4 regions of the Streptomyces griseobrunneus genome follow, and region 2 is predicted to be linked to each of the others. Evidence: riboswitches for the same ligand, from Rfam matches in the RefSeq annotation. Region 2 holds a riboswitch; each other region holds the start of a gene.
The links. Region 2 has a riboswitch for cyclic di-AMP ahead of ACK8N7_RS02580 (transglycosylase SLT domain-containing protein). Riboswitches for the same ligand answer to the same signal wherever they lie in the genome.

Region 1 (7,790 bases), 2.5 Mb from region 2:
TCGAGCCGAGCGTGTGGCGGGCGGTGTTGAGGCGGTCGGTGCGGCGGGCGGCCTCGTCGGCCAGGGTGTCGACGGCCTTGGTGGCGGCGGCTTCCTTCTCCTTCGCCCCGTTGTACTTCTCCGTCGCGACCTCGGCGTCGTGGTACAGCCGGTCGACCTTCGCGCGGACCTGGGCGGCGGTGGGAGCGGGCTCGGCGGGTGCGGCGCCGGCCCCGGTGGCCGAGGTGGCGGTGGCGGCCCCGGCGAGCGCCAGGGTGGCGGCGGTGCGGGCAGCAGGGCCGGTGAACGGGCGCTGCTTGGGTTTCCGGTGAGCGGATTTCCGGTGCGCGGCCACGGAGGCGGCATCCTTCCTGTCGGCTGCCCGCCGGGGGATACCGACAGGCCCGCCAGGGACGCTAATCCGGGCGCACGGAAAAGGTTCGCCATGACAGCTATTGCCCGGATGTGACGTTTCGCCGCCGCCGGATGACCGGAGATGCGGAGCCGGAATTGATCATTCCGGCAGGTTCGGGCGCGCGGTGCCCAGTTCCGGCGAAGGGCCCGAGAAAGACTTGCCTCACTGCTCGGCGATGTTCTGGCCATGGCTGGGCTCCGGAGCCATGAACCTCTTCGGGGGCCACCGCAGGGTCCTCCGGCGGGACCTCTCGGGGGCGGTCTCCGGCGGGCCGCCCCCGGCCTCCGGCCCTGCTACGCCGGGCGCACGCTGCCGTAGATCGGCATGTAGTAGATCGACTCCTCGCGGACGTTCGCCCCCGGCTTCGGGGCGTGGATCATCATCCCGTCGCCCTTGTAGATGCCGACGTGGCTGATGTCGTCGTAGAAGAAGACCAGGTCCCCCGGCTGAAGGTCGGAGGTGGCGACCCGGGTGCCGACCTCGACCTGGTCCCAGGTGGTCCGGGGCAGGGGCACGCCCGCCTCCCGCCACGCCGCCTGCGTCAGCCCGGAGCAGTCGTACGAGGACGGGCCCGAGGCCCCCCACACGTACGGCTTCCCGATCTGGGCGCGGGCGAAGGCCAGCACCTTCTCGGCCTTGGCGGCGTAGCTGCCGCCCGCCCCGGTCCCCGTACCCGTGCCGGTTCCCGGGCTCGTCCCCGTACCGCTGCCGGAACCGGAACCGCTGTCGCCGCCCGGTCCCTTCGCGGCCTCCTCGCGCGCCTTCTTCTCGGCCTCCTCGCGCTCCTTGGCCTCGGCGGCCTGGCGGCGGGCCAGCTTCTCCGCCTTCTCCTTGGCCTCGGCCTCCTTCTTGCGCTCCAGCTCCGCCAGACGTGCCTTCTCCTCGGCGGTCAGCCTGGCGAGCAGGGACCGGGCCTCGGTGAGCTTGGTCTGCACGTTCTGCTTGCTGGAGCGGAGCGCGGTCTGCGTCCCGGTGAGCTTCTCCAGGCTCTGCACGGCCTCCGCGCGCTTCTTCGACGCCGCGGCCTGCTGCGTACGGAAGTCGTCGACGGCCTTCTGCTGCCGTTCGGTCGACCGGCTCATCATCCGGCTCTGGTCGAAGTACGCCTGCGGGTCGTCCGCCAGGAAGAAGGTCGCCGTGGGCGCGATGCCGCCGGTGCGGTACTGCTCGGCCGCGTAGGCCCCCAGCTCCCGGCGAGCCTCGTTGATCTTCTCGGTCCGCTTCGCCACATCGGAGAGCAGCGTGTCGACCTTGGTGCGCTGGGCCGTGGAGGCGGACTTCGCGCGGTTGTACTGCTGGGTCGCGCTGCCTGCCTGCCGGTAGAGCTCGTCCACCTTCTTCTGGACCTCCTCCATGGCCGGCTTCGGCTCCGCGGGGGCGGCCGTCGCGCTCTGCGTGGAGAGCAGGGTCACAGAGGCCAGCGCGGCCGTCGTGAACCCGACGGCGGGGGTGGTGGTGCGCACCTTCGTGCGCGGCTTGCGATGCGATGCCAAGACCGGCATCTCCTTCCGTGGACCGCCTACCGGGTTAGCTGTCGGGTTCGGACGGAACGGAAGGCTGTCCTACGGTCCGGATGCGAGGGTACGGACCGATTCACCCCGGTGCTGCGTGTGGGTCCCCGGTTCCGAACTGCCGGTAGGGCAGCACGGATTCGGCAGAGGTGACCGTGAGACGTGGTTCGCCTCAGGGAGATACGGATCACCTGACCGAGCACGCTAGCCAACCCTTGGTGCCGCTGGGAAGGAGGATGAGCGATATGCCCGATACATTTTCGTGACCTTTTGGGATCGGAGGCCCCGTACCCCCTCCGACCGGGCGCTCTTTCACGGAACGTGGGCGTCCGCTCTCCGTGCGTACGGGGTCGGGTGGCCGCTTATGACCTTCGGCCGAACGTTGTCAGTGCGGCCCCCTAGACTCGGATGGCGATGAGCAGCCTCTTTGACGACAGTTTCCTGGCCGGCCTCCAGTCCACCGAGGACGGCCCGCCGCCGCCCCCCGAGGACCACGCACCCGAAGCGGTGCCGGAGGGACTCTTCGAGGGCGTCTTCGACGCGCCCCCGCCGCCCCGGGACGGGTATTACCGGGACGGCCACCCGCGCCCGGTCATCGACGCCGCGGCGCTGCTCGACGGGCTGAACACCGAGCAGCGCGCCGCCGTCGTGCACGCCGGGTCCCCGCTGCTCATCGTCGCCGGGGCCGGCTCGGGCAAGACCCGGGTGCTGACCCACCGCATCGCCCACCTGCTGGCCGAGCGCGGGGTGCACCCGGGGCAGATCCTCGCGATCACCTTCACCAACAAGGCCGCGGGCGAGATGAAGGAGCGTGTCGAGGAGCTCGTCGGCCCGCGCGCCAACGCCATGTGGGTCATGACCTTCCACAGCGCGTGCGTCCGCATCCTGCGCCGCGAGTCGAAGAAGCTCGGCTTCACCTCGTCGTTCTCGATCTACGACGCCGCCGACTCCAAGCGCCTCATGGCCCTGGTCTGCCGCGATCTGGACCTGGACCCCAAGCGCTACCCGCCGAAGTCCTTCACCGCTAAGGTCTCCAACCTCAAGAACGAGCTCATCGACGAGGAGACCTTCGCCGGTCAGGCGGGAGGGGGCACCTCCCATTCGAGCGAAGCCGAGAACGGGGGAGGCTTCGAGAAGGCGCTGGCCCAGGCGTACGCGCTCTACCAGGCACGCCTGCGCGAGGCCAACGCGCTGGACTTCGACGACATCATCATGACGACGGTCCACCTCCTCCAGGCCTTCCCGGACGTCGCCGAGCACTACCGCCGCCGCTTCCGCCACGTCCTGGTCGACGAGTACCAGGACACCAACCACGCCCAGTACACCCTGGTACGTGAGCTGGTCGGCCCGGCCGGAGAGGCCGACGCCCCCGCCGAGCTGTGCGTCGTGGGCGACGCGGACCAGTCCATCTACGCCTTCCGGGGCGCGACCATCCGCAACATCCTCCAGTTCGAGGAGGACTACTCGGACGCGAAGACGATCCTCCTGGAGCAGAACTACCGCTCCACGCAGACGATCCTCTCCGCCGCCAACGCGGTCATCGAGCGCAACGAGAGCCGCCGCCCCAAGAACCTCTGGACCAACGCCGGCTCCGGCGCCCGCATCATCGGTTACGTCGCGGACACCGAGCACGACGAGGCGCAGTTCGTCGCCGAGGAGATCGACCGGCTCACCGACAAGGGCGACGCCAAGGCGGGCGATGTCGCCGTCTTCTACCGGACCAACGCCCAGTCCCGTGTCTTCGAAGAAATCTTCATCCGCGTCGGCCTGCCCTACAAGGTCGTCGGCGGCGTGCGCTTCTACGAGCGCAAGGAGGTCCGGGACGTCCTGGCCTACCTCCGCGTCCTCGCCAACCCCGAGGACACCGTCCCGCTGCGCCGCATCCTCAACGTGCCCAAGCGCGGTATCGGCGACCGCGCCGAGGCCATGATCGACGCCCTGTCGATGCGCGAGAAGATCTCCTTCCCGCAGGCGCTGCGCCGTGTCGACGAGGCGTACGGCATGGCGGCCCGCTCGTCCAACGCCGTCAAGCGCTTCAACACGCTGATGGAGGAGCTGCGCACCATCGTCGAGTCCGGCGCCGGGCCCGCCGTCGTGCTGGAAGCCGTGCTGGAGCGGACGGGGTATCTCGCCGAGCTCCAGGCCTCCACCGACCCGCAGGACGAGACCCGCGTCGAGAACCTCCAGGAACTCGCCGCCGTCGCCCTCGAATTCGAGCAGGAGCGCGCCGAGGCGGAGGGCACCGGCACGCTCGCGGAGTTCCTGGAGAAGGTCGCGCTGGTCGCCGACTCGGACCAGATCCCCGACGAGGACGAGGACGGCTCCGGCGTCATCACCCTGATGACCCTGCACACCGCCAAGGGCCTGGAGTTCCCCGTCGTCTTCCTCACCGGCATGGAGGACGGCGTCTTCCCGCACATGCGGGCCCTCGGCCAGACCAAGGAGCTGGAGGAGGAGCGGCGCCTCGCGTACGTCGGCATCACCCGCGCCCGCGAGCGGCTCTACCTGACCCGGGCCGCGATGCGCAGCGCCTGGGGCCAGCCCTCGTACAACCCGCCCTCGCGGTTCCTGGAGGAGATCCCGGAGGCGCACCTGGAGTGGAAGCGCAAGGGCCCGATGGCCGCCCCGGCCGGACCCACCTCGGGCATCACGTCCTCGCTCTCCTCCTCCCGCGCCCGCTCCGGACCCTCGGGGTTCGCGACCCGGCGCTCCACGGAGAAGCCCGTGGTCACGCTGGTGGTCGGGGACCGGGTCACGCACGACCAGTTCGGGCTCGGCACGGTGGTGGCCGTCGAGGGGATCGGCGACCAGGCCAAGGCGACGGTCGACTTCGGCGACGAGCGCCCGAAGAAGCTGCTCCTGCGGTACGCGCCGGTCGAGAAGCTGTAACAGGACGTACGAGAGGGGCGGGACGGCTGTCGAAGCCGTTCCGCCCCTCTCGTCGTTTCGCTGTCAGGCCTGGCCTGGCCAGGTCAGGTCGGGTCGACGCCGTGGCTGCGCAGCCACGCCAGCGGGTCCACCGATGCACCGCCGCCGGGCCGGACCTCGAAGTGCAGGTGCGGGCCGGTGGAGTTGCCGGAGCTTCCCGCGTACGCGATGACGTCACCGGCCTTCACCGGGCCGGAGCGGATCTTGGTGCTGCTCAGGTGGCAGTACCAGGTCTCCGTACCGTCGGCCATGGTCACGATCGCCATGTTGCCGTAGGCGCTGTTGTACTGGGTGCGCACGGTTCCGTCGGTCGCGGCCATCACCGGAGCGCCGTACCCGACGGGGAAGTCGATGCCCGTGTGCACGGACATCCAGTTGACGCCCGCCTGGCCGTAGTAGGCGCTGAGCCCGTGCTGCTTGACCGGCAGGACGAACTTGGGGCGCAGCGCCTCGCGGCGTGCGGCCTCCTCCTCGCGCTTCTTCTTCTCCTCGGCCTGCCGCTGCTTGAGGTCGATGCGCTCCTGGGTGCGGCTCGCGCGCTCGCGGAAGTCGTCGCTCCCCTCGGAGAGCTGCTCCAGCTGGCTGTCGAGCTTGTTGTTCGCGGCGACCGGCTTGACCGTGCTCGGGTCGGCGACGGCCAGGGAGGCGGTCTTCTCCGGCTTGTCCTCGTCGCTGATCCCGCTGACGGAGGCGGCCGCGATGCCCGCGACGCTCATCACGCAGGCGGAGGGGACCGCGACGGTCAGGAGGGCGGACCGCTTGGCGGGGCTGCGGCGGCGGGCCCGGCTGCGCGGGGCGGGGGTCCGGACCACGGTGCGGTCCAGGGAGAGCGGGGCGGGAGCGTCACTGTCGTCCGGCGCGGGAGCGGCGTCCGGTTCGAGGACGGCGAACTCGGCGGTGGTGGAGGCGGCGACCGCCGGCTCGTGGTCCGGGTGGTCCGGGCGGTCCGCGTGTTCCGCCGGGTCGGCGGGGGACTGCTCGGCCGTTTCGGGTCCGGCCGCTTCGGGCGCCTGCTGTTCGTACAGCTGATGCGATGTCTGTTCGGGTTCGTACGCGGCGTCCCCGGGCGTGGCGCCGGAGTTCCAGGCGGTCGCGTCGTAGGCGCCGGTGTCGTACGTCCCCGTGTCGTACGCGCCGGTGTCGTGGACCCCGGTGGTGAAGGCCGTGGCGTTGTACGTGCCGGTCCCGTCGGCGCCGACCGTCCCGTACGTGCCGGTGTCGTAGGCGGCGGTGTCGTACGTGCCCGTGTCGTGTGCGCCGGCCTCGTGCGCACCGGTCCCGTAGGCGTCCGTCCCGTACGAGCCGTCGGTCACGTACGCGGTGCCCGTGCCGTAGGTGCCGGTGGGGTACGCGCCGGTGTCGTACGCATCCGTCCCGTACGTGCCCGTCCCGTAGGCGCCCGTGTCGTACGTGCCTGTCTCGTACGTGCCTGTCTCGTAGGTGTCGGTGCCGTACGGGGCTGTGCCGTACGCGGCCGCGGTGAATCCGGCGGTGGGGAACGCGCCCGTGTCGGCGGTGGCCCACTGGTCGGCCGGGTCCTGGTCGGCGGGCGGCTGCCAGGCCGGCGTCGCGCCGGTGTCCCACTGCTGCTGTTGCTGGTGGGCGGCGGCGGGCCGGGTCTGGGCGGCGTACGCGTCGTACGTGACGGTCTGCTGCGCGCCCGTGTCCCAGGCGGAGGAGTCGTACTGGCCGCTCTGGTCACCGTAGGAGCCCTGGTAACCGGGAGCCGCGTAATCCGTGGCGTCGGAACCGCCGGGGAGCGAACCGAAGAGCGGGTCGGTGTCGAAGCTGCCGGTCGATCGGGTGTCGTACCCGACGGGCCCGGCGTGGGGGTGCTGGTCGTTCACCAACTTCTCTCTCGCCTCGGCAGCAGGACTGTTCTGGGTCCCGGTCAGGGAGTCCCAGGGGGAAGCAGTGGCCGCGACTGTACCCGGCAGTATGTGAGGACGACAATCTTCGGCAGGTTTTGCGTCCTCAGGAAACGGGCAATCGGCCGTCTTTCGGCGGACGACAGACAGAGGCTTGGCCCTATGTTCGAGAAGCGTTCTATTTTAAGCGACAGAGGTCGTTCCGGTTGAGGGCACTGTGCCCTCCCGTGTCTCCTGTGTCTCCAGAGCCTCACGGACCGCGGCGGCGACCGCCGGGTGCACCGGCAGCGCGAGATGCCCGATTCCGGTGACGCGTACGTTCACGGCGTCGAGGTCGGGGTGGTCGACGCAGGCCGTCTCGACCGGGACCATCACCTGGTCCAGCTCGCTCCAGAAGCTGACGAATCGGGTTCGGCAGCCCGGGGCGGGGCGGCGCAGCTCCTCGATCAGCGCGGAGCCGCCGCGCATCTGGCGCACGATGGGGTGAATGCCGGCTCCGGGGGCGACGGCGGTGCCGCCGTGCGGGGTGCCGAGCGTGACGAGGGTGCGCACCCGCCGGTCGCCGCCCAGTCGTTGTACGTAGTAGCGGGCGATCAGGCCACCGAGGCTGTGCCCGACGATGTCGACCTCGCGCTGCCCGGTGCGGGCGCAGATCTCCTCCACGTGCCGGCCGAGCAGCTCGGCGGCGGTGCGCAGGTCGCGGGTGAGCGGCGAGTAGTTGAGGGATGCCAGGTGGCGGCGGCCGTGCCGGGCCAGGGTGCGGCGCAGCAGGACGAAGACCGAGCGGTTGTCGATGAACCCGTGGAGGAGGACGACGGGGCGTTCGGCGGCGGGGGAGCCGGGCAGGGGGCTGAGGCGGGTCCCTGGCGGTGTGCCGGGCGACGGGCCCGGCGGTGGGTCCGGCGGCGGGCCTGGGGTGCGGCGCTCCTGGGTGAGGCCGAAGGGGTAGGCGACCAGGTGGCCGGTGAGGACGACGAGCTCCAGCACGGTGGCACCGAGCAGTGCGGCCGGGAACCGGGGGCCCGGGAGGCGCGGCAGTAGGGAGAGGAAAGAGAGGGCCTTCACGCCGACCTCCTGCACTGGCGCACG
Region 2 (7,790 bases):
CGGCACGACGAGTGCCCCGGACCCGGCCTGACGGGTGACGGTCCTGATCCGGCCCCGGGAGGCCGTTCGGATCAGGCCTCGTAGGGCCGTTCGGCCGGGACGAAGGCGCCGGAGGCGTCCAGCATGCCCTCGCGCTCCACGACCTTGATCCGCTCACGGCCCTGTGCGGCACCGAGCGCCTGCTCGTGGGCGTCCAGCTTGTGCCAGCCCTCCCACGTCGTGTACCGGACGTTCCGGCCTTCCAGGAAGGCCTCGACGGCCTCCGGAGCCGGGGTCGCGGGCTCGGCCAGACGGCCGGCGGCGCGGTCCTCCAGCACGCAGGCGACCGTCTCGTTCGCGTCGCCCTTGGTGTGTCCGATCAGACCGATCGGGCCGCGCTTGATCCAGCCCGTGACGTAGACCGAGGCCATGTGCTCGTCACCGGCGATGACGCGTCCCGCCTCGTGCGGGACGGTGCCGGAGGCCACGTCGAAGGGGAGCTTGGGCAGCTCCTCCGAGTAGTAGCCCACGGCGCGGTAGACGCTCTGCATGTCCCAGTCGGTGAACCGGCCGGTGCCCCGGACGTTGCCGGTGCCGTCCAGCTCGGTGCGCTCGGTGCGCAGCGCGGTGACCTTGCCGTCCTCGCCGAGGATCTCGACCGGGGACTCGAAGAAGTGCAGGTAGAGCTTGTGCGGGCGGTCGCCGACATCGCGGATCGCCCAGTTCTCCAGGGTCTGCGCGACCATGTTGGTCTGCTTGTTCTCCCGCCGGGTGGCGATGGAGCCCTCGTCGTACTCGATGTCCTCGGGGTTGACGATGACCTCGATGTTGGGGGAGTGGTCCAGCTCCCGCAGCTCCATCGGGCTGAACTTGGCCTGCGCCGGGCCACGCCGCCCGAACACATGCACCTCCAGCGCCTTGTTCGCCTTGAGGCCCTGGTACACGTTGTCCGGGATCTCGGTCGGCAGCAGCTCGTCCGCCGTCTTGGCCAGGACCCGGGCCACGTCCAGCGCCACGTTGCCGACGCCGAGGACGGCGACCTTCTCCGCCGTGAGCGGCCAGGTGCGCGGGACCTCGGGGTGGCCGTCGTACCAGGAGACGAACTCGGCCGCGCCGTAGGAGCCGTCCAGCTCGATGCCCGGGATGTCGAGCGCCCGGTCCGCCTCCGCGCCTGTGGAGAAGATCACCGCGTCGTAGAAGGACCGCAGGTCGTCCAGGCCGATGTCGTGCGGGTAGCTCACGTTCCCGAAGAGCCGGATCTGCGGCTTGTCCAGCACCTGGTGCAGCGCCTTGACGATGCCCTTGATCCGGGGGTGGTCGGGGGCCACGCCGTAACGGATCAGCCCGAAGGGTGCGGGCATGCGCTCGAACAGGTCGATGGAGACCCCCGGGTCCTGGCAGACCTCGGATTTGAGCAGCGCGTCCGCAGCGTAGATACCGGCAGGGCCGGCTCCGACAATGGCGACGCGGACGGGGCGTGTCATGGCGTGGTGATCCTTAAGGCGGGCGAACGCGGGCAGGTAACAGCGTACGTCGGAGGTAAGGGTTGGCTTACTAGTCTCCACCACACACCGTAAGCCCTGGCCGCGCGAGGACTCCGACCCGGCCTACGGAGCCGCCCGATAAGTCCGTTTCTCCAGGGCGGTATGGGCGATTTCAGTCTTTTAACCCTCTATTCCTTAAAGGACCTATTGGGGCTCTTGGGTAACTTTGACCGCGCCTGTTTCGGCCGCCTCCGCGCGAAGTGGTGAGCGTCACGTCCGAGGGCGCGGACGTGGATCCGGAGGGTTCGGTTCCCTTCTGCGCGAAGAAAGTTGACACCGCGACGGAACGGGCGCGGCCGGGAATTCATGAATTCGATCTTGCGGAGAAAGGTCATCCGGAATTCGGGGCTTGTTCTGTCCGATGCTTTTCGCCTACGGTCACGCTCAATCCGGATGGAACGCCGAATCCTGCCGCCGTCCGGGAAACCGAAACCCACCCACGCACGGCAGGAGCGGGGGAACCAGGTAAGCCGCCGGTCCGGTATCCGGAACGGCTAGGGGTGAAGTCGCAGTCCATGCGGCCAGACATCTCCCGTCTGAACCCGACAGCTCACCTCGTAGGCGCCGGAGAGGAAATTCCCCATGCCCGCACAGGGTAAGCACCGCCGTACCAAGTCCGTCTCGCTGAGCCGTGGCATCGCCGCCCTGACCACGGGTGGAGCCGTTCTGGCCCTCCCGGTGCTCGGCGCCACCACCGCTTCCGCCGCCCCCGCGCACTCCGTCGCCGCGGAAAAGGCGGTGGCTCCGGCCTCCGTGACCGCCCAGGTGAATTCCGTGACGAAGGCCGCGCCCGCCAAGCATTCCGTGGTGGCCGGTGAGACGCTTTCCAAGATCGCCCGTGAGTATTCCGTCAGCGGCGGCTGGAAGAAGCTGTACGAAGGCAACCGGAAGGCCGTCGGCGAGAACCCGAACCTTATTCACCCGGGTATCACGCTGACCATCGGCGCCAAGGCTGCCGCCCCGTCAGGCGCCAAGGCCGGCAAGGCCGCCAAGGCCGCAGCCCCGTCCGCCGGCCGCGCCGCGACGGCGGAGCGCGCCGATCGCTCCGAGCGCACCGCCGCCGCCCCCGTGGCCCAGGCCGCCCCGGCCGCCGCCGCTCCCGCCACCTACTCGAACGATCTGGATGGCTGGATCAAGGAGTCGCTGGCGATCATGGCCGAGCGCGGCATCCCCGGCAGCTATGAGGGCATCCACCGCAACATCATTCGCGAGTCCTCGGGCAACCCGAACGCGATCAACAACTGGGACTCCAACGCGGTCAAGGGCACCCCGTCCAAGGGGCTGCTCCAGGTCATCGACCCGACGTTCCAGGCGTACCACGTGCCCGGCACCTCGACCGACAGCTATGACCCGGTCGCCAACATCACCGCCGCGTGCAACTACGCGGCGGACCGGTACGGCTCGATCGACAACGTCTTCGGCGCCTACTGATCCCTGGAAGCGCCAGGCGCGCATCAGCCCGAGGGGCCCCGGACCGCATGGTCCGGGGCCCCTCGGGCTTGCCGGGAAGTTACCCCCAAGTTTCTAATGACTTACCACGCGATCGACAGTAGAACCTGTTTCACTCTGTCGAGAGTGAGGGATGTCACATGAACGACACTAACCTGCATGAAGGCGCATCCAAGGGCGTCTCCCGTCGAAGATTCATCACAGGAACAGGTTCTCTTCTCGGGGTCGCGGCACTCGCCGGACCCACCACACCCGTCTGGGCCGCGCCCCGGGTGGCAGCAGCCCCGATCGGCTCCGGCGCCCATGTGCCGGTGCTGATCATCGGCACCGGGTACGGCGGCTCCGTGGCCGCACTCCGGCTCGCCCAGGCCGGCACGGACGTGCACATGGTCGAGATGGGCATGGCCTGGGACACCCCCGGCTCGGACGGCAAGATCTTCGCCAACACCACCAAGCCGGACGACCGCTCCTTCTGGCTGCGCACCAAAACCAAGCAGCCGCTCAGCAACTTCCTCGGCTTCCCGATCGACAAGAACGTCAACCGCTACACCGGGATCCTGGACGCCGAGGAGTTCGCCGGCATCACCGTCTACCAGGGGCGCGGTGTCGGGGGCGGCTCGCTGGTCAACGGCGGTATGGCTGTCACGCCCAAGCGGGAGAACTTCGCCGCCATCCTCCCGTCGGTGAACGCCGCCGAGATGTACAGCACGTACTACCCGCGCGCCAACGCCGACCTCGGGGTCACCACCATCGACCCCGCCTGGTTCGACTCCGTCGACTGCTACCAGTACGCCCGCGTCGGCCGGAAGCACGCGCAGCGCTCCGGCTTCCCGTTCCTCTTCGTGCCCGCCGTGTACGACTGGGACTACATGAAGCAGGAGGCGGCCGGGACCGTACCCAAGTCCGCGCTGGACGCCGAGATCCTCTACGGCAACAACTACGGCAAGAAGTCGCTCCAGAAGACCTACATCGACCGGATCAAGGCCACCGGCCGGGTCACCATCTCCCCGCTCCACAAGGTCACCACGGTCACCCCGGCCCCCGGCGGCGGCTACACGGTCCTCATCGACCAGCTGAACACCGTCGGCCAGACCACCGTCACCAAGACCGTCAGGGCGGACAAGGTCTTCTTCGCCGCGGGCAGCGTCGGCACCAGCAAGCTGCTCGTCGGCCTCAAGGCGACCGGCGCGCTGCCGCTCCTCAACAGCGAGGTCGGCAAGGGCTGGGGCGACAACGGCAACGTCATGTGCGGCCGGGCCAACCACCTCTGGGACCCGACGGGGAAGGTGCAGTCGTCCATCCCCACCGGCGGCATCGACAACTGGGACGCCGGCGGAGCGTTCGCCGAAGTCGCTCCGCTGCCCACCGGCATCGAGACCTGGGCCTCGTTCTACCTCTCCATCACCAAGAACCCCAACCGGGGCCAGTTCACCTGGAACGCGGCGGCGGGGAAGGCGGAGCTGAACTGGCAGACGGCGTGGAAGCAGCCGTCCATCGACGCCGCCAGGACCATCTTCGACAAGATCAACCAGAAGGAGGGGACGATCTACCGCACGGACCTCTTCGGGGTCTACAAGATCTGGGGCGACCACCTCACCTACCACCCGCTGGGCGGCGCCGTGCTGAACAAGGCCACCGACAACTACGGTCGGCTGCACGGCTACCCGGGGCTGTACGTCATCGACGGCGCGCTGATCCCCGGCAACACCAGCGTCAACCCGTTCGTGACGATCACCGCGCTCGCCGAGCGCAACATCGAGCGGATCATCGCCACCGACCTGTAGTCCGGCCGGCAGGCGGCGGGACATACGGAGAGCCCGAGGCCGGGAGTGCCAACCCGGCGGCCCCGGGCTCCGTCAATTGGGTGCGGCTAATGACCCGGCAGGACGCAGACCGCGTCGATCCCCAGCACATGGTTGAGCCGCCCGAAAGCCAGCCAGGAGCCGATGCTCATGGACAGCTCCACGATCTCCACCTGGCTGTAGTGCGCGGTCATCCGCTTCCAGAACGCGTCGTCGAGCCCGTGGTGGTCCAGCGCGTACCGCTCCGCGTACTCCGCCGCGAGACGGGTCCGTTCGTCGAAGGCGTCCGTCGTACGCCACTCGGTCACCGCCCCGGCGAACTCCTCCTCGACCTTCGCCCCGTCCCGCTCGGTCCGCCAGTCCAGGCAGAACAGGCATCCGTTGATCTGCGCGATCCTCAGCCGTGCCGCCTCGAACTCCCGCAGGCCCAGCGTCGTGTGCTCGTACACGGACATCGAGAACGTGGCGGCGGCCATGCCGATGCCGGGGACCATCTCCCCCCACACGTAACCGATGGGCTCCTGGCCCTCCGGAATGTCGATGATCATGTGGTTCTCCTTCCCAGCCTGCCGACCGCAGGCCGCAGCGGGACGTCGAGTGCGTCGTACAGGCCCGGTTTCGCGTCCACCAGCCAGTCGATGGCCGAGACGAGCCGCCCGACCGCCGTCGCGTTGCCGCCCGCCGACCGGTTCTCGCCCTCGTCGGAGGCCTCGACCGTCACCTCGATACGGGGGCGGCCCTCGATCACCACCCGGTGGGCGCCCACGCCGTCGGGCGGGGTGGGCCAGTCCGGTGCGCACGAGGGATGGATACGGGTGATGTGCTCGATCACGATGCGGGGCTCCCCGGCCACGATGCCCTGCACCTCGAACCGCACCGCGCCCTGGGTGCCCGCCGCGAACTCGCCCATCGTGCGGGTGCGTACCGTCGTCTCCAGCGCCCGGCGGTCGAGCGTCTCGCGGATCTCGTCCAGTTCGACGCCCAGCGCCCGTGCCATAAGGCGTATCTGACCGCCCCACACCATCGTCGGAACGCTCTCCGCCAGCATCAGCGGCTGGTAGTCCAACGGGTGCCCCATGCCGATCAGGTGGCGTACCGAATCCTCCTGCTCGTACGTGGAGTAGTCGAAGATCTCCTGGCAGCGGATCACGTCCACCTCGGTGCCCAGACCGCTGACCAGCAGCGGCAGGACGTCGTTGCCCCAGCCGGGGTCGACCCCGGAGACGAAGAGGGAGCCGCCGCCCTCCGCGACGGCGGCCAGGACGGGATCCCGCAGCTCCGGCGGGGCGTTGCGCTGATCGTAGAGGGGATAGAGGGAGGGCGTGACGACCACCGCTCCGGCCCGGATCGCCCGTCCGATGTCGGCCAGCGCGTCGTCGGGGCGGATGTCGCCGGATGCCGAGTAGACCACCGCGCGGGGGCGGCCGGCCAGCACGGCGGTGATGTCGTCGGTGGCCGTGACCCCGAGCGTGCGTCCGACCCCGCCGAGATCGCCGGCGTCGCGGCCGGTCTTCGCGGGATCGTGGACGAGGACGGCGGTGAGTGTCAGTGCCGGATGGGCCTCGACGGCGCGGATCGCCGCGCGGCCGACGTTGCCGGTACCCCAGACAACCGTGGGAATCATGCGCGGAGGGTAGCGGCCGGACCGTGTACTTCCCAGAGCCGCGGCGGGGCCATTTCGGCCGGGGAACACGGGTGTTCCCGGGCCGGCGTTGATCCGCCGGCCCGGGAACCGTGAAGCGGGGACTACTGCTCGGCGCGTGCGCTGCTCGGGCTGCCGGTGATCGTGAACTGCGAGCCGGGCTCGATCAGTACATGGCCGTCGCGCGAGTTGGTGATCGTCACGTTGCTCAGCGTCGCGTTGCCGCGGGCACCGCCCATCGCGAGGATGCCGGAACCGTTGTTGGACTTGTCGATCCGGACGTTCTCGATCTTGACGTCCTGCATCACGCCGCCACCCGTCTTGAACTGGATGCCGTCGTAGGTGGAGTCGATGATGTCGGTGTCACGGATCGTGACGCCGGGGATGGGCAGGTTCTGCGGGAAGAGGGTGATCGCGCCGAACTCCTGGTCCTCGTTCCAGAAGGCGCCGCCGGTGCGGTACAGGGCGTTGTTGGCGATCAGCGTCTGCCCGGAGAAGGGCAGCGGGTCGTGGTCGGTCGCCAGCATGATGGCCGGGTAGTTCATGGTGTCGGAGATGATGTTGTTCTCGATCTTGTTGCCGTAACCGCCGTAGATCGCGATGCCGTTGGCGCGCCAGGGCAGCTGGATGGTGTTGTTGCGGAAGCTGTTGTCGTGGCCGATGTCCACGGACTGGTCCTTGACGTACTTGCTGGACCAGACCGCGAGCGCGTCGTCCCCGGTGTTGCGGAAGGACGAGTTGTAGACCGTGGAGTTGCGGGTTCCGTTGGCGAAGTTGATGCCGTCGGCGTAGGTGTTGCGGATCCGCATGCCGGTGAACTCGACGCCGTCACCCGGGCCCCAGAGGGCCGGGATGTTGTCGAAGTCGCGGCCCGCCCAGACACCCACGTTGGCGTGCTCGATCCAGACGTTGCTGATCTTCGTGTCCTTGCCGAAGCGGCCGTTCAGCGCGACGCCGCCCTCGTGGTTGCCGTCACCGCCGCGGATGGTGCCGGAGCCGAAGATCGCGATGTCGGAGATCTTCGTGTTGTCGTCGATGTCGAAGCCGAAGTTGCCCTCGTGCGGGTGGTTGATCCCGCCCGCCTCGTGCGGCGGGGTCAGCGTGTAGAGCTGGGAGTGCCACATGCCCGCGCCCCGGATCGTCACGTCCGAGATGCCCACCTGGTTCCACTGACCCCGGTTCAGCGGGTCGTCGGTGAGGATCTTCTGCTCCTGGCGCCACTGGCCGGCCGGGATCCAGACGCAGCCGATCTCGCCGTTCTGGTTCGCCGTCACCGCGCGCTGGATCGCGGCGGTGTCGTCGATGCCGTCGTTGGCCACCGCGCCGTACGTGGTGATGGAGACACAGCCCGACGGCTGGGACGAGGGCGCCGCC
Region 3 (7,790 bases), 3.2 Mb from region 2:
TCCGCGCTTCGGAAAGAACTACGATCGCTACGGGGACGGCACCGCCGCCTTCGTACGGGATGCACTGACGATCTACGCGGAACAACGGCTCACCGACTGACCGCGGGGAGCGGCGTTCCCGGCCGCTTCCCCCTATTTGGCCGATGACGAGTCGCCGCACGGCGCGGCTCCGGGAAGCCTGGACGGGGCGCGGTACCGTCCGCAGCCGTGGCCGGACCGGGCAGGAGTACACAAGGTGGGGATGGCGGAGAAGGGGCGCGGACGCGTGACGGGGAGCTTCGGCGTCCCGGGGCGCGGCATGTCCGGCTCCACGGGCCGGGGGAAGCCGGTGGTGGCCCGGAGCGCCGGTACCCGGCGGTTCGTCCGGCTGCTTCCGGTGCTGCTGATCGGCGGCGGGCTCCTCTTCGACTCGCTCGCCCCGCCCAACTTCACCGCCGTGCCCCTGTTCGTGGCCGCGCCGCTGATCGCCGCGCCCTTCTTCTCGCTGGCCAGTACGGTCCGTACGGGCGTGGCCGCCGTCCTCTCGGTCATCGCGATGCGGCTCTCCGACGGCACGTCCACCCAGGTCGTCCCGGTCATCGAGATGATCACCGTGCTCACCGCCGCGGCCCTGGCCCTCGTCATCAACGGGGTCGTGCGCCGCAGCAACGAGCAGCTGGCCTCGGCGCGGGTCATCGCGGAGACCGCCATGCGGGCCGTGCTGCCGACCCCGGCGGAGCGGATCGGCGGGCTGCAAGTGGCCGCGCGGTACGAGGCGGCGCAGGCGGACGAGTTCGTCGGCGGGGACCTGTTCGCGGTGGCGGACACCCCGTACGGCGTACGCCTGGTCGTCGGTGACGTGCGCGGCAAGGGGCTGGACGCCGTGGAGGCGGTGGCCGTGATCATCGGGGCGTTCCGGGAGGCCGCCGAGCAGGAGCGGTCCCTGGAGGGCGTGGCCCAGCGGCTGGAGCGGGCGCTCGCACGGGAGGGGACGCGGCGGTACGGGCTGGACGCCATGGAGGGGTTCATCACCGCCGTACTGGCCGAGATCCCGCCCGGTTCGGCCTCGCTGCGGCTGGTCAACCGCGGTCACCCGGAGCCCATCCTGCTGCACGCGGACGGGGCCCTGGAGGTCCTCGCGCCCAGCGTGCCCGCGATGCCGCTGGGGATGGACCTCGGGGTGTGGCCCGATCGCTCCGACGAGTGGGAGCTGCCCGCCGGTTCGACGCTGCTCGCCTTCACGGACGGCCTCTCCGAGGCGCGGGACGCGAACGGGGCCTTCTACGACCCGGCGGCCCGGCTGCGCGGCCGGATCTTCCCCGGCCCCGAGGAGCTGCTCTCGGCGCTCACCGACGACGTACGGCTGCACACCGGGGGCCGGTCGACGGACGACATGGCGCTGCTCGCGGTGAGCCGGCCGGCGGAGGGACAGCCGCCGCGGCGGACGACGGTGAAGATCGTGGGCCGGGGCGATGACACGGTGCGTAACTGAAGAGCACCACTCCGCATAACATTTGACACACCATCAGAAAAAGAGGTGTGGGTGAGTGGTCGTCAAGTCGTCCGATTCGGGCCGCTTGTGGACGGTAAGTCCCCGTCGGAGCCGTTAATGATCAACAAGAACAGCTTGGAATCGGGCCCGTCTGTCTATTAACGTTCGATAACGCAGCGCGGTCGTCCCAGCCGTCGTCAGAGACGGCGCCGTGCGCGAGCGCCGAATCCCGCAAGGGAACCGGGGAACCACCTACATGGGGTGAATCGGACGCCTGCGTCTCGTGAGAGGCGGAGGGGCCCGTAGGAGACCTTCCTGCTCCGAACCCGTCAGCTAACCCGGTAGGCGAGAAGGAAGGAAAGGAGTGCGCCCACGTGGCGTCCAACAAGCCTGCCCCTGAGGCCCCGTCACCCTTCACTGCCGACGGTATCGGTGGCCCGGAGCGGACCTGGGAGGAGTGGAACCCCACCGCGGAGTCCATCCGTCCCGTCCGCGGCAAGCACCGCGTGGCCAAGCAGCGAGGCCTCGCCCGCAGCTCCACCGTCCTCGGGGTCGGCGTCATAGCGGCCGTCGGTGCGGGTGGCATGGCCACCGCCCAGAGCAAGCCGCCGGTCTCCATCTCTCTTCCCGATTCCATCGCGGACAACCTCCCCGACGCCAAGTCCCTCCCCGGCGTCGGCGCTTTCATGTCCGAGGACGCCGAGGCCGCGCCGCTCGCCGCCGCACCGATCACCTCCGCGGGCATCACGTCCGCCGAGGCCGAGCAGGGCACCACCGACGCGGGCGAGGCCCTGCGCGCCCGGATCCTCCAGCAGGCCGAGCAGCAGCAGGCCAGCGCCGACGCCGAGGCCAAGGCCGCCGAGGAGAAGGCCGCGGCCGAGAAGGCCGCCGACGAGGCGAAGAAGCAGCAGGACGACGCCGAGGCGAAGGCCAAGGCCAAGATCGCCGCCGAGAAGAAGGCGGCGAAGGAAGCGGCGGAGAAGAAGGCCGAGGAGGAGCGCCTCGCCAAGCTCCGCGCCAGCTACACCCTGCCCGCCTCCTCGTACACGATCACCTCGACCTACGGTCAGTCCGGCGCCATGTGGTCCTCCGGCCAGCACACCGGCCTGGACTTCGCCGGGGCGGCCGGTTCGCCGCTCAAGGCCGTGCACAGCGGCACGATCACGTCGGCCGGCTGGTCCGGTTCCTACGGCTACCGTACGGTCCTCCAGCTCGACGACGGCACGGAGGTCTGGTACGCCCACCAGTCCTCGATCGACGTCTCGGTCGGCCAGAAGGTCAGCACCGGCGAGACCATCGGCCGCATGGGCGCGACCGGCAACGTCACCGGTGTCCACCTCCACCTGGAGGTCCACACCGCGGGCGGCTCGGCCCTGAACCCGATGGCCTGGCTGAACAGCAAGGGCCTGAACGTCTGAGCCCCCCGCGTCCCCGCGGGCGCACGCACCACCCCCGAAACCCCGGCAGCCCTGACGCTCACCCCCCGACGTCAGGGCTGCCGGTCTGTCCGGGGGCGGGGGGTGGCAGGGCCCGGCGTACGTGGAGGCGGTGGAATACCCGGCGCCGCCGGCGCCGTTGAACACCCACATGACTTCTCTGCGCACCCTCGGCAACTCCGACCTCCAGGTCTTCCCCCTCTCCCTCGGCGGCAACGTCTTCGGTTGGACGGCCGACGAGGAGCAGTCGTTCGCCGTCCTGGACGCGTACGCCGCGGCCGGCGGCAACTTCATCGACACCGCCGACGCCTACACCGCCTGGATCGAGGGCAACCAGGGCGGCGAGTCGGAGACCGTCATCGGCAAGTGGCTCGCCTCGCGCGGTAACCGCTCCGACATCGTGGTGGCCACCAAGGTCGGTGCCCACCCCGGCTACAAGGGGCTCTCCGCCGCCACCATCAAGGGTGCGGCCGAGCAGTCGCTGCGCCGGCTCGGCACCGACCACATCGACCTCTACTACACGCACTTCGACGACGAGACCGTCCCGGTCGAGGAGATCATCACCGCCCTCGACCAGCTGGTGAAGGACGGCAAGGTGCGCCACATCGCCGCCTCCAACATCAGCCCCGAGCGCCTCCAGGCCTCCCTGGACTTCTCCGAACGCGAGGGCCTGGCCCGGTACATCGCGCTCCAGCCGCACTACAACCTGGTCTCCCGCGCCACCTACGAGGGCCCGCTCCAGGAGACCGCCGCCCGCGCCGGCCTCGCCGCCGTCCCGTACTTCGCGCTGGCCTCCGGCTTCCTCACCGGCAAGTACCGCCCAGGCACGAACGTGGAGAGCGCCCGCTCCGCGAAGGCGGGCGAGCACCTGGAGTCGGAGCGGGGCCGCAAGGTGCTCGCCGCCCTCGACAAGGTCGCCACGGAACGGGACGCCGAGATCGCCACGGTCGCCCTCGCCTGGCTCGCTGCCCGCCTGACGGTCGCGGCCCCGATCGCCTCCGCCCGCACGGTCGAACAGCTCCCCGCGCTCCTGGCCGTGGCGGACCTGGAGCTGACGGAGGCGGAGCTGGCGGTGCTCACGGAGGCCTCGGCCTGACCCGGCCCGCCTGAACCGCCTTACGGGGGAGGCGGGGTGGGGTTGTAGGGGCTGCCGCCGGGTTGGCCGTGCCGGCCGTACTGACTGTGCTGGCCCTGCTGGCCGTACGCATGGGGCTGCGGGGCCGGGTAGCCGTACCCGGTTCCTTGGCCCTGGCTCTGCCCGTAACCCTGGCTCTGCCCGTAACCCTGGCTCTGCCCGTATCCGTATCCCTGGCCGTACCCGTACCCGTACCCGTGCCCGTGCCCCTGGCCCTGTCCGTTTCCGTACGGCATCGGGGGGCGGGGGTACGCATGTGGGCGCGGGCCGCTGCCGGTGATGCGGGCCGCGTGGGTGAGGGCCGGGCCCGCGATGGGGCGGCGCTGCCAGAGATGGTGCAGCAGCTCCCGTTCCCGCTCGGCGAAGTCCGGGCCCGCCGCGTCGTGGCGGGCGAGGCGGCGCAGGCCGGCCAGGGAGGTCGCGAACGACTCGTACTCGGCGACCGCGCGGGCCGCCGCCCGGCCCCGGGACCTGTCCTGCCGCCCGTGCCAGTGGCGGGCCAGGTCGCGGGCCGTGCCCCGGGTCCGCATCGAGGCGAGCGCCAGTGGCTCGGCCGGGCCCAGCCAGCCTGCCGTGGCGTACGCGGGCAGTTCGGCGGCGAGCGTCCGCAGCTCACGTCGGCGCCACCAGACCGCCAGCCAGGTCAGCAGCGCGAACGCCGGGACCATCACCATCCCGTACACCGCGTAGAAGCCGTACGGGCCGAAGGCCGACGAGCCGTTCCACAGGGCGTGCAGGCCCATCGAGAGGAGCAGGCCGAGCAGCGGCAGGGCGATCCGGCGGACCCGGTGGTGGCGGCCGCTGATGGCCGCGAAGCCGAAGCCGAGGCCGGTGAGGACCGTGAACAGCGGATGCGCGAACGGTGACATCACGATCCGTACGAAGAACGTCCCGGCGGTCACCGAGGCGAACCCGGAACTGCCCATCATCTGGTCCTCACCGAAGGCGTTGCCCAGATAGAGGATGTTCTCGGTGAAGGCGAAGCCCGTGGCGGTGAACCCGGCGACCACGATGCCGTCGACCACGCCCCGGAACTCCCGTCGCCGGAAGACGAAGATCAGCAGTACGGAGACGGCCTTGGCGCTCTCCTCCACGACCGGGGCGATCACCGTGGCGCCCAGGGTGTCGGCGCTCGACGGGTCGGCGGTGGCGGTGGCTATCCAGCGCATCGCGAACGAGTTGGCGATGATCGCGACGAGCGCGGCGGCGCACGCGCCCCAGGCGAAGGAGAAGATCAGGTTCCGCCAGGGGCCGGGCTCGACCCGGTCGAGCCAGCGGAAGGCGGCCATCAGGAGCGGCACCGGAAGCACCGCCAGGCCCAGGCCGACCAGGAACCCCTCCGGGCCCGTCTGTTCGCGGACGAGGGCGAGGATCACCAGCCCGCACAGCGCGAGCGCCACGGTCACGGCCCCGACGCGGAACGCCTTGCTGCGCCACACCATGCCGACGCGGCGCGGCCGGTACCTCCACCGGCCGCGCTCCGGCACGGCGCCCAGCACCTCGTCGAGCCGCTGCTCGTGGAGGACCGGGACCGCCGGCTGCCGCTGCTGGTACTGCACGGAACCGTCGGACACCCCTTGACCCTAACGAGGAGCACTGACACCCGGCGACGGTGCATCCGGCCAGGATGCGGCGCTTCCGGGCAGCGACAGGCGGTTCGTCAGATACGGGCTGTGCGTCAGATGCGGGCGAACAGCAGGTCGTGGACGACGTGGCCCTTGTCCAGGCCCTGGCCCTCGAAGCGGGTGAGCGGCCGGAACGCCGGACGCGGCGCGTATCCGCCGTCCGCCGCCGTGTTCTCGAAGCGGGGGTGCGCGGTCAGTACCTCCAGCATCTGCTCCGCGTACGGCTCCCAGTCCGTCGCGCAGTGGATGATCGCGCCGGGCTTGAGCACCGGGGCCACCAGGTCCAGGAACTCGGGCTGGATCAGCCGCCGCTTGTGGTGCCGGGCCTTGGGCCACGGGTCGGGGAAGTAGACGCGCAGGCCGTCGAGCGAGGCGGGGACCAGCATCTCGCGGAGCAGGATCACCGCGTCGCCGTTGGCCACCCGCACATTGGTCGAGCCCGCCCTGTCCGCGAGGCCCAGCAGGTTGCCCTGGCCGGGGGTGTGGACGTCGACGGCGAGGATGCCGGTGCCCGGGTCGTCGGCCGCCATCTGCGCGGTGGCCTCGCCCATGCCGAAACCGATCTCCAGGACGACCGGCAGGCCGTCGAACAGGTCGGCCAGGTCCAGGACGCGCCTGCCGTCGATGTCCAGGCCCCACTGCGGCCACAGCCGCTCCAGGGCGTCCTGCTGCCCGGTGGTGACCCGGCTGCGGCGCGGCTGGAAGCTGCGGATCCGGCGCTCGTGGTGAGAGCCGGCCGGGTCGGCGGCGGGGCCGCCGGGGAAACGGGGCTCCTGGCGCAGCCGGCGCGCGCGCTCGAAGGAGGCGGCCCGCAGCGCGGCGGCTTCGTCGGCGGTCGACCCGGCCGGGGCCGTGGCGTCGGCGGCGGTGGAGCCGGTCGCGGAGGCGTGGACCGTCGTGGCGTCGGCCGTCCCGGGTTCGGAGGCCGCGGCGGTGGTGGGGTTCAAGGGCTGCTCAGACACAATGACCCAATTCTACGGCGGGCGGCCTCCATCCCGTCTCCTGAGCCCGGCGCAGCGCACGCCGCGCCACCTCCCGCCCGATCGGCAGGCACGCCGTCGCGGCGGGCGAGGGAGCGTTGAGCACATGCACGGTGTGCGGGGCCTCGCGGATCAGGAAGTCGTCGACGAGCGTGCCGTCCTTCAGCACCGCCTGGGCCCGGACCCCGGCGGGCGACGGGCGCAGGTCGTGCTCGGTGACCGCGGGCAGCAGCCGCTGTACGGCCCGGGTGAAGGCGGTCCTGGAGAGCGAGCGGTGCACCTCGCCGGCCCCGTACCGCCAGTGTCTGCGGGCGATCGTCCAGGTGCCCGGCCAACTCAGTGTGGACAGCAGTTCGGCGGGGCGCACCACCGGCCAGCCGTACCCCTCGCGGGCCAGGGCGGGGACCGCGTTCGGCCCGACGTGGACGGAGCCGTCGAACCCCCGGGTCAGGTGGACGCCGAGGAAGGGGAAGGCCGGGTCCGGCACCGGGTAGACCAGTCCGCGCACCAGCTCGGGGCGGGCCAGCTCGTAGTACTCGCCGCGGAAGGGCAGGATCCGCACCCCGGGGTCGTCGCCCGCGAGCCGGGCCACCCGGTCGCAGTGCAGCCCCGCGCAGTTGACCAGGGTCCGGGCGCGGACGACCAGGCCGTCCGCCGTGCGCACCGCCACGCCCCAGGGGCGCCGGTCTATCGCGGTGACCTCCGCCCCGTACCGCACGACGCCGCCGGCCGCGGCGACCTCCGTCGCGAAGCGGGTGGCGACGGCGGTGAAGTCGCAGACGCCCGTGGTGGCGACCCGGATCGCCGCGAGACCCCGGACCTCGGGCTCGTACTCCGCGATCTGCGCCGGGCCCAGCTCCCGCACGGGCAGTCCGTGCTCCCGGCCGCGCTGGACCAGGCTGTGCAGCCGGGGCAGCTCGGAGCGCTCGGTGGCGACGATCAGCTTGCCGGTGGTGGCGTGGGCGATACCGTGCTCGGCGCAGAAGTCGGCCAGCTCGGCGGAGCCGCGGAGCGCGTACCGCGCCTTGAGCGAACCGGGGCGGTAGTAGATACCGCTGTGGATCACTCCGCTGTTGCGCCCCGTCTGGTGGCGGGCGGGGCCGTGCTCCTTCTCCAGGACCGTCACCCGGGTGCCCGGAGCGG
Region 4 (7,790 bases), 420 kb from region 2:
GCCGGAGGGCCTCCTGCGGCTCTCCCCGCTGGGGCTGGCCCACTCGGACGCGCTGGGGCCCGCGCTGTTCTCCCCCGGGGTACGGGCCGCGATGGCCGCGTACGAGCGGAAGTGAGCGGGTCATGGACCTGACCATCCTGTACCGGGGCCCGCTGGCCTCGTGCGACTACGACTGTCCGTACTGCCCGTTCGCCAAACGACGCGACAGCAGGGCCCAGTTGACAGCTGACCGGGAGGCGCTGGAGCGGTTCACCGCGTGGGCCGCCACGCAGACCGGCGACCGGCTGTCGGTGCTGTTCACCCCGTGGGGCGAGGGCCTGGTGCGGTCCTGGTACCGGCGGGCACTGACCGAGCTGTCCCGGCTGCCGCACATCGGCAGGGTAGCCATCCAGACGAACCTCAGCGGCCGCACCACATGGCTGGCGGACGCCGATCCGGAGAAGATCGCGCTCTGGTGCACGTACCACCCGGGGCAGACGCCGTACGAGCGGTTCCTCGGCAGGTGCCGGGAGCTGTCCGCACGAGGCGTCCGCTACAGCGTGGGCGTGGTGGGGTTCGAGGCGCACCTTCCCGAGGCCCGGCGGCTGCGGGCGGCGCTGCCCGAGGAGGTCTACCTCTGGGTGAACGCCGCCGAGGGGCAGACGTACACCGACGAGGAGGCGGAGCGGTGGACCGAGCTGGACCCGCTCTTCCCCTACAGCAGGCACCCGCACCGTTCGGCGGGGCTCCCCTGCCGGACGGGCGAGTCGGTGATCTCGGTGGACGGCGACGGCACGGTGCGGCGCTGCCACTTCGTCAAGGCGGAGCTGGGCAACCTCTACGACGGCAGCTACCGCCGGGCGCTGGGGCCGCGGGCCTGTCCGCTCGCCGTGTGCGACTGCCACATCGGCTATGTGCACCTGGAGACGCTGCCGCTGTACGACGTGTTCGCGGGCGGCGTCCTGGAGCGGGTACCCGCCGGGTTCGCCGCGGGCGGGCCGCCGGCCGGGCCCGGCACCGCGGGCCTGTCCCGGCGTGCGCTTCCGCTGCTGGAGCCCTGACCGGAAAGGCGTCCTACAGGGGCAGCAGGTCCGGCCGTTTCGCCTCGACGTGGTCGCCGGACGACTCGCCGCGCAGCCGCCGGCCGATCCACGGCACGAGGTACTCCCGTGCCCACTGGATGTTGTCGCGCCGCGCGTCGAAGGGGCTCCGCTGGGCCTGCGGCGGCCAGGGCTGGTCCGGGTCGGCCGGCACCTCGTGGCCGAGGACCTGGGCGGCGCGCAGCGCGACGCGGGTGTGGCCCTCGGGCGACAGGTGGAGCCGGTCGGCGTCCCAGGCGCGCCGGTCCTGGACCGACCGCAGCGACCACAGGTCGAGCACGGGGCAGTGGTAGCGGTCGGCGATGGCCCTCAGGTGGACGTTGTACGTGGCGATCTTGCCGCGCATGTGGCGCAGCACCGGAACGCCCCGGGTGTCGAACCCGGTGGTGACCATGACGGTGCCGACCGCGTCGGTCAGGTCCGCGACGGCCCGCTCGAAGCGCTCGGCCAGATCGTCGGGGTCGGTGCCGGGCCGGATGATGTCGTTGCCGCCCGCGCAGAAGGTGACCAGGTCGGGGGCCAGTTCCTTGGCGCGGGGGAGCTGCTCCTCGACGATCTGGTCGAGAAGGCGTCCGCGTACGGCGAGATTGGCGTAACGGAAGTTCCCGTGCCGGGTCTCGTCCGGGCTCGTCGCTGCGTCGGGGGCCGGGAGCCGGTCGGCGAGCAGAACCGCGAACCGGTCCGCCCAGCCGACAAAGGTGCCGTCGGGGCCGGGGTCTCCGACACCTTCGGTGAAACTGTCCCCGATCGCCGCGTACGACCCGATGGTGTTCTGCTGCTGGGTTCTCGAATCGTCTGCCACAAGCACATATCCTGCACCGTTCAATGTGACCTACGCGACCGTAATACGGGGTTGACGGGTGGTGAGATAGACCACCCGGTCAGGTTTTGGTAAAGCCGGAATAAGTGGAGGGGCGGTGCGCCGCTGCGCACCGCCCCTCGATCACTTCTTGCTGCCCTCGGGTCAGAGGGAGACGCCGTGCTGTCGCAGGTAGGCGATCGGGTCGACGTCGGAGCCGTAGCTCGGGCCTGTGCGGACCTCGAAGTGGAGGTGCGGGCCGGTGGAGTTGCCGGTGGAGCCGGAGAGGCCGATCTGCTGGCCGCCGGTGACGGTCTGGCCGACCGAGACGTTGAGCGAGGACTGGTGGGCGTACTGGGAGTACATGCCGTCCTCGTGCTGGATGACGACCTCGTTGCCGTACGAGCCGCTGTTGCCGGCCGAGACCACGGTGCCCGGTCCGATGGCGAGGACGGGGGTGCCGGAGGCGGCCTGGAAGTCCGAGCCGGTGTGGTAGCCGCTGGACCAGCTGGCGCCGGAAGCGCGGTACTGGGTGGTGACGTTGGCGCTGGCGAGCGGGGCGGACCAGCCGGAGCCGTTGGCCTCGGAGGAACCGGTCTGCGCGGAGGTGCCGGCCGGCGCGGCGGCGTCGGACTCGTCGGCCGAGAGGGTGTCGCCCTTCGGGGCCTGCTCAGCCTTCTTCGGCGCGGCCTTGGGGGCGGCCTTGGGGGCGGCCTTGGGGGCCGGAGCGGCCTTCTTGGCCTCCGAAGGCGCGGCGGAGCCGGACGCCTTGGCGCCGAGGGTGAGCTTCATGCCCGGGAAGATCAGGCTGGGGTTCTCGCCGACGGCCGAGCGGTTGTCCTGGTACAGCTTCTGCCAGCCACCCTTGACCTGGTGCTCGGCCGCGATCTTCGCGAGGTAGTCGCCGGAGACGACGGAGTACGTCTTCGGGGCGGCCTTCGCCTTGGCGGGCGCGGCCTGCGGGGCGGACTGCACTGCGGCGGCCGTGGCGGCCGCGGGGGCCGCCTTCTCCGCGGCGTGGGCGCCGGTGGCGCCGATCAGCGGGAGGGCGAGTACGGCGCCGCCGGTGCCCGCGGCGATGACGCCGCGGTGGATCGGGCCGGACTTGGTACGACGGTGCTTACCCTTTGCGGGCATGGGGAAGTTCCTCTCCGGCGCCTGCGAGGTGAGCTGTCGGGTTCGGGCTGGAGATGCCCGGTCGCCGGGTGGCGACTTCACCCCGAGCCGGTCCGGATCGCTCCGGGCCGGCGGCTTACCTGGTTCCCCCGCTCCTGCCACGCGTGAGTGGGTTGGGTGCGAATTCCGGGCGGCGGCAGGATTAGGCGGTCCGTCCGGATTGACGGTGACCGTAAACGAGTGAGGACGGCAGGAACAAGCCGTCGGTTGCACACCGGAATCATCGATTCAATTTCGCTCCGGATTTCCCGTCACACTCCGTGGATTACGGATCTTGGCTTTCCGTACGGATACCGGGAAAACATCCGGGCGCAGCCGCCACGGTCCGTCACGGATATGATCCCGCTCACCTACGGAATCCCATCTCCCCCATTAGCGGGGCATGTTCTACGAAATACACCAATACGGACACACCGTGCGCGCCTCCCCTGACACACCATCAGCGGACCGCTGATTTTCCGCCGAATCGATGTCGTATCGTCACAGGGGCGCCCTCGCCGGAGAGCCGCGCCGACGCCAGAGATCCAGGAGCCACCGTGACGCAGCAGGTGCCGCAGGTCCCGCCGACAGAGACCGCACTCACCGGAGTGCGCAACTTCCGCGACGTGGGCGGGCTCCCCACCGCGGACGGGCGGCGCACCGCCTTCGGCAGGCTCTACCGCAGCGGTCACCTGGCGCACGCCAGCGCCGATGACGCGCTCTTCCTCGGCGGGCTCGGGCTGCACACGGTCTTCGACTTCCGCAACTCCGCCGACCACAAGCTCGACGGGTACGACATCGAGCTGGCCGGTGTCCGTAATGTCAGCATTCCGCTCTCCGACCCGGCCGACGGAGCCGAGTTCTGGCGGCTGGTGCGCGACGGGAACATCGAGCAGCTGCGCTCGATCCTGGCGAACGGCAAGGGCACTGAGCGCATGCTGACCATGTACCGCTCGACCATCGTGGACCGCACCGCCGAGCACAGCCGGGTGCTGCACGCCCTGGCGGAGGACAGCGTGCCCGCGCTGATGCACTGCGCGGCGGGCAAGGACCGGGCCGGTCTGTCGATCGCGGTCTCGCTGCTCGCGGTCGGCGTCGAGCGCGAGGCGATCGAGGCGGACTACCTCAAGTCCAACGATCCCCACCGGCGGTACAAGGTGAAGCGCTCGGACATGTCCGAGACAGGGATGTCCGCCGAGGTGATGGAGCTCCTCAACCCGCTCTTCGGGGCGGAGGCCGCCTATCTCGCGGCGGCGTTCGCGGCCATTGACGAGACCTGGGGCACGACGGACCGCTACCTGGCGGAGGGGCTGAAGGTCTCCCCCGAGACCCGGGAGCGGCTGCGCGAGCGGCTGCTAGACCAGGGCTGAGAAGGCAAAGGCCGCAGGATCAGGGCTGCGGGATCAGCCGGGCGGTCACTCCGCGCCCGCCACCACGAAGAGCAGGTAGAGGAAGGCCGCGATCACATGGCCGACCACCAGGTAGGCGAAGAGCCGGATGATGAGACCGCGCGGCATCCGCCGCTCCTGGGTGTCCTTCGTGGCCTTGGGGTTCCTCGGGGTCAGCGGGTCGTAGCGCTCGGAATCGGACATGACGGTCCTCTCTGCCGGCCTCGCGGCCGGGGGAACGAAGGGGTCAGCGCGCGTGCAGTGCGTTGCCGAGGCAGAGCTCGGCCGCGGGGCTCTGCAGCAGGGAGTGGACGAAGAGCAGCTCCGCCCCGCCCCGGTCCAGGGCCGCGATCCGGTGCGGGGTGAGCGAGTCGAAGTGGGCGCTGTCGCCCGGGTCCAGATCGTGCACGGTCTCCCCCAGCGCGACCCGCAGCCGCCCGCCGAGGACGTACAGCCACTCCTCGCCGGGGTGCACCCGCACCAGATCGCCCTGGGCGCCGTACGGGACGCGGACCCTCAGCGCCTGCATGGCGCGGCCGGAGCCACCGGCCCGGCGGTACATCCAGCCGTCGGCCTCGGCGCCCTCGAAGGCGCCGCCCCGGATGACCGCCTCCCGCTCTGGCGGCTTCTCGCCGAGGAGTTCGGAGACCGTCGTACCGTAGATACGGGCCAGGCCGAGCAGCATGGGCAGCGAAGGCTGCCTGCGGCCCGTCTCCAGCCGGGAGAGGTGGGCCGGGGAGAGTCCGGCCCGCTGGGCCGCGGTCTCCAGGGTGAGATCGCGCCCGCGGCGCAGCTCGCGCAGTCGGGGTGCGACGCCGGGGAGCTCGTCGGCCACCCCTTCGTCCGGAGGATTCATGCCTCCATTGGGCCAGGAACTTTCCTCCCGGGCAAATAATTTGCCCCGGAGGCAAAAACTCAACGGTTGGCGACCGCCTGTTTGACGAGGGTCCGGCCGAAGTCCCACATCAGGCCGCCGCCGCTGTGCGCGTCGTCCATGACCTCCGTGAACGCCGCCACGAAGCGGTCCACCTCCGCCTCCCCGATGATCAGCGGCGGGATCAGCTTGATCACCTCCAGGTGGTCGCCGGAGACCTGGGTGAGGATGCGGTGCTTCTGGAGCAGCGGCACCACGACCATCTGCGCGAAGAGACCCTTGCGGGCCGCCTGGAGCATCGTCCAGCGGCTGCGGAGCTTCAGCGAGGACGGACGGCCGAACTCGATGCCGATCATCAGCCCGCGCCCGCGCACCTCGTGCAGCAGCTCGTAGCGGTCCACCAGCGCCGCCAGCCGCTCCCGCAGGAGATCACCGGTGCGCCGGGCATTGGCGACGGTCTCCTCGTCCTCCATCACCGCGAGCACCGCGAGCCCCGCCGCCATGGCCTGGGCGTTGGAGCCGAAGCTCGCGGAGTGGACGAGGACCCGGTCCATCGAGGAGTAGACCTTGCGGAAGATCCAGTCCTTGCCGAGCGTCGCGCCGACCGGCACATAGCCGCCGGAGAGCGCCTTGGCGACGCAGACGAGGTCGGGCTCCACGCCCTCCTCGTGCTGGTAGGCGTAGAAGTCCCCGGTCCTGCCCAGGCCGGTCTGCACCTCGTCGGCGATCAGGAGCGCCCTGTGCCGGTGCAGCAGCTCCTGCGCCTCACGCAGGAAGCCGGGCGGCGCGGCGTGCACCCCCTTGCCCTGGACGGGCTCGACGATCAGCGCGGCGACGTCTCCGCGCTTCAGCTCCCGTCGCAGCGCGTCCAGGTCACCGAGCGCGATCGGGGTGTCGGGCAGCAGCGGGGCGAAGCCGTCCCGGAAGCCGCTCTCGCCGTTGACCGAGAGGGAGCCGGTCGTCAGCCCGTGGAAGGCGTGGGTGCAGTACAGGACACGGGGTTTACCGGTGGCGTACCGGGCGAATTTCAGTGCCGTCTCGACCGCTTCGGTACCGCTGTTCCCGAAGAAGACGCGGTCCAGGTGCGGGCTGTGGCCGAGCAGCTTCTCGGCGAGCAGTCCGGGCAGCGGCTGGCAGTCGAAGCGGGTGAGGTCGGCGAGCTGGGCGTCGAGCACGTCGTGCAGGGCCTTGCGCACGACCGGGTGGTGCCGGCCGATCCCCATCACACCGAACCCGGCGAGCATGTCGAGGTAGTCGTTGCCCTCCGCGTCCCAGAAGTACGCCCCCTCGGCCCGCTCGTAGACCTTGTCGAAGCCGATGGTGTGCAGCATGCGCGGCAGCTGGTGGTTGAGGTGACGCGCATGCAGCTCGTACCGCTCGGCCCCGCGCTCCGCCAGGAGCCGTCCCAGGTCGAAGCCCTGGGGACCGCCGTCCGTCATCGCCCGATCTTCTCCTTCGGTACGTTCCGGGGGCCGGAGCAACCGGCCCCCTCCCCCGTCACGGTGTCACCGGTTGCTGCTGATGGTCTCCCGGGCCGCGCGCAGGGACTCCTTCAGCGACCCCATGGTGGCGAGCACCGCCGTGGGCTCGTAGCCGCAGTGCGCCATGCAGTTGGCGCAGCGCGGGTCCTTGCCCCGGCCGTACTTCTCCCAGTCGGTCTCCTCGATGAGCTGACGGTACGTCGGTACGTAGCCGTCGCTCATCAGGTAGCAGGGCCGCTGCCAGCCGAAGAGGGAGTAGTTGGGGATGGCCCACGCGGTGCAGGGGAAGTCCGCCTTGCCCTCCAGGAAGTCCAGGAAGAGCGGTGAGTGGTTGAGCCGCCAGCGGGCCCGGTTGCCGCCCGCGAAGGCCTTCTTGAAGAGTTCGCGGGTCTGGTCGACGCCGAGGAAGTGCTCCTGGTCGGGGGCCTTCTCGTACGCGTAGGCGGGCGAGATCATCATCTCGTCGACCTTGAGGTCGTCGTTGAGGTAGTTGAGGACCTCGATGATGGTCTGCGGGGTGTCGGTGTTGAAGAAGGTGGAGTTGGTGGTGACGCGGAAGCCGCGCCGCTTGGCCTCCTTCATCGCCGCGACGGCCTCGTCGAAGACGCCTTCCTTGGCTACCGATTCGTCGTGCCGCTCGCGGAGTCCGTCGATGTGCACGGCGAAGGCGAAGTAGGGCGACGGGGTGAACTTGTCGAGCTTCTTGCGCATGAGCATCGCGTTGGTGCAGAGGAAGACGTACTTCTTCTTCGCGACGAGCTGGCGCACGATCTCGTCGATCTGCGGGTGCATCAGCGGCTCGCCGCCGGCGATGGAGACCATGGGGGCACCGGATTCGAGGACCGCACCCACTGCCTGTGCGACCGGCATGCGCTGCTTCAGGACACCCGCCGGGTGCTGGATCTTCCCGCAGCCCTCGCAGGCGAGGTTGCAGGCGAACAACGGCTCCAGCTCGACGATCAGCGGGAACTTCTCACGCTTGCGGAGCTTCTGTTCGAAGAGATACGTCGCAAC

Region 1: linked by a shared signal. The riboswitch ahead of ACK8N7_RS13115 (C40 family peptidase) and the one ahead of ACK8N7_RS02580 (transglycosylase SLT domain-containing protein) in region 2 are both predicted to bind cyclic di-AMP.
Region 3: linked by a shared signal. The riboswitch ahead of ACK8N7_RS17010 (M23 family metallopeptidase) and the one ahead of ACK8N7_RS02580 (transglycosylase SLT domain-containing protein) in region 2 are both predicted to bind cyclic di-AMP.
Region 4: linked by a shared signal. The riboswitch ahead of ACK8N7_RS04430 (M23 family metallopeptidase) and the one ahead of ACK8N7_RS02580 (transglycosylase SLT domain-containing protein) in region 2 are both predicted to bind cyclic di-AMP.

The regions. Positions count from the first base shown of each region.
Region 1 is NZ_CP177080.1:2,976,239-2,984,028, reverse strand. It holds gene ACK8N7_RS13120 (C40 family peptidase) at 1-334, opposite strand, end outside; gene ACK8N7_RS13115 (C40 family peptidase) at 688-1,896, opposite strand; cyclic di-AMP (ydaO/yuaA leader) riboswitch at 1,895-2,061, opposite strand; gene pcrA (DNA helicase PcrA) at 2,320-4,794, shown strand; gene ACK8N7_RS13105 (M23 family metallopeptidase) at 4,878-6,680, opposite strand; gene ACK8N7_RS13100 (lipase family alpha/beta hydrolase) at 6,885-7,766, opposite strand.
Region 2 is NZ_CP177080.1:522,649-530,438, reverse strand. It holds gene ACK8N7_RS02590 (SpoIIE family protein phosphatase) at 1-31, shown strand, start outside; gene ACK8N7_RS02585 (FAD-dependent oxidoreductase) at 72-1,463, opposite strand; cyclic di-AMP (ydaO/yuaA leader) riboswitch at 1,948-2,102, shown strand; gene ACK8N7_RS02580 (transglycosylase SLT domain-containing protein) at 2,106-2,954, shown strand; gene ACK8N7_RS02575 (GMC oxidoreductase) at 3,113-4,756, shown strand; gene ACK8N7_RS02570 (carboxymuconolactone decarboxylase family protein) at 4,843-5,322, opposite strand; gene ACK8N7_RS02565 (NAD(P)H-dependent amine dehydrogenase family protein) at 5,319-6,398, opposite strand; gene ACK8N7_RS02560 (CARDB domain-containing protein) at 6,521-7,790, opposite strand, start outside.
Region 3 is NZ_CP177080.1:3,729,627-3,737,416, reverse strand. It holds gene ACK8N7_RS17020 (MerR family transcriptional regulator) at 1-100, shown strand, start outside; gene ACK8N7_RS17015 (PP2C family protein-serine/threonine phosphatase) at 299-1,471, shown strand; cyclic di-AMP (ydaO/yuaA leader) riboswitch at 1,682-1,833, shown strand; gene ACK8N7_RS17010 (M23 family metallopeptidase) at 1,846-2,889, shown strand; gene ACK8N7_RS17005 (aldo/keto reductase) at 3,059-4,003, shown strand; gene ACK8N7_RS17000 (PrsW family intramembrane metalloprotease) at 4,024-5,616, opposite strand; gene trmB (tRNA (guanosine(46)-N7)-methyltransferase TrmB) at 5,721-6,629, opposite strand; gene lhgD (L-2-hydroxyglutarate dehydrogenase) at 6,622-7,790, opposite strand, start outside.
Region 4 is NZ_CP177080.1:939,768-947,557, forward strand. It holds gene ACK8N7_RS04415 (STM4012 family radical SAM protein) at 1-115, shown strand, start outside; gene ACK8N7_RS04420 (STM4011 family radical SAM protein) at 123-1,040, shown strand; gene ACK8N7_RS04425 (SGNH/GDSL hydrolase family protein) at 1,054-1,881, opposite strand; gene ACK8N7_RS04430 (M23 family metallopeptidase) at 2,044-3,015, opposite strand; cyclic di-AMP (ydaO/yuaA leader) riboswitch at 3,019-3,184, opposite strand; gene ACK8N7_RS04435 (tyrosine-protein phosphatase) at 3,591-4,403, shown strand; gene ACK8N7_RS04440 (DUF6126 family protein) at 4,449-4,625, opposite strand; gene ACK8N7_RS04445 (helix-turn-helix domain-containing protein) at 4,669-5,277, opposite strand; gene ACK8N7_RS04450 (aspartate aminotransferase family protein) at 5,337-6,734, opposite strand; gene hpnH (adenosyl-hopene transferase HpnH) at 6,801-7,790, opposite strand, start outside.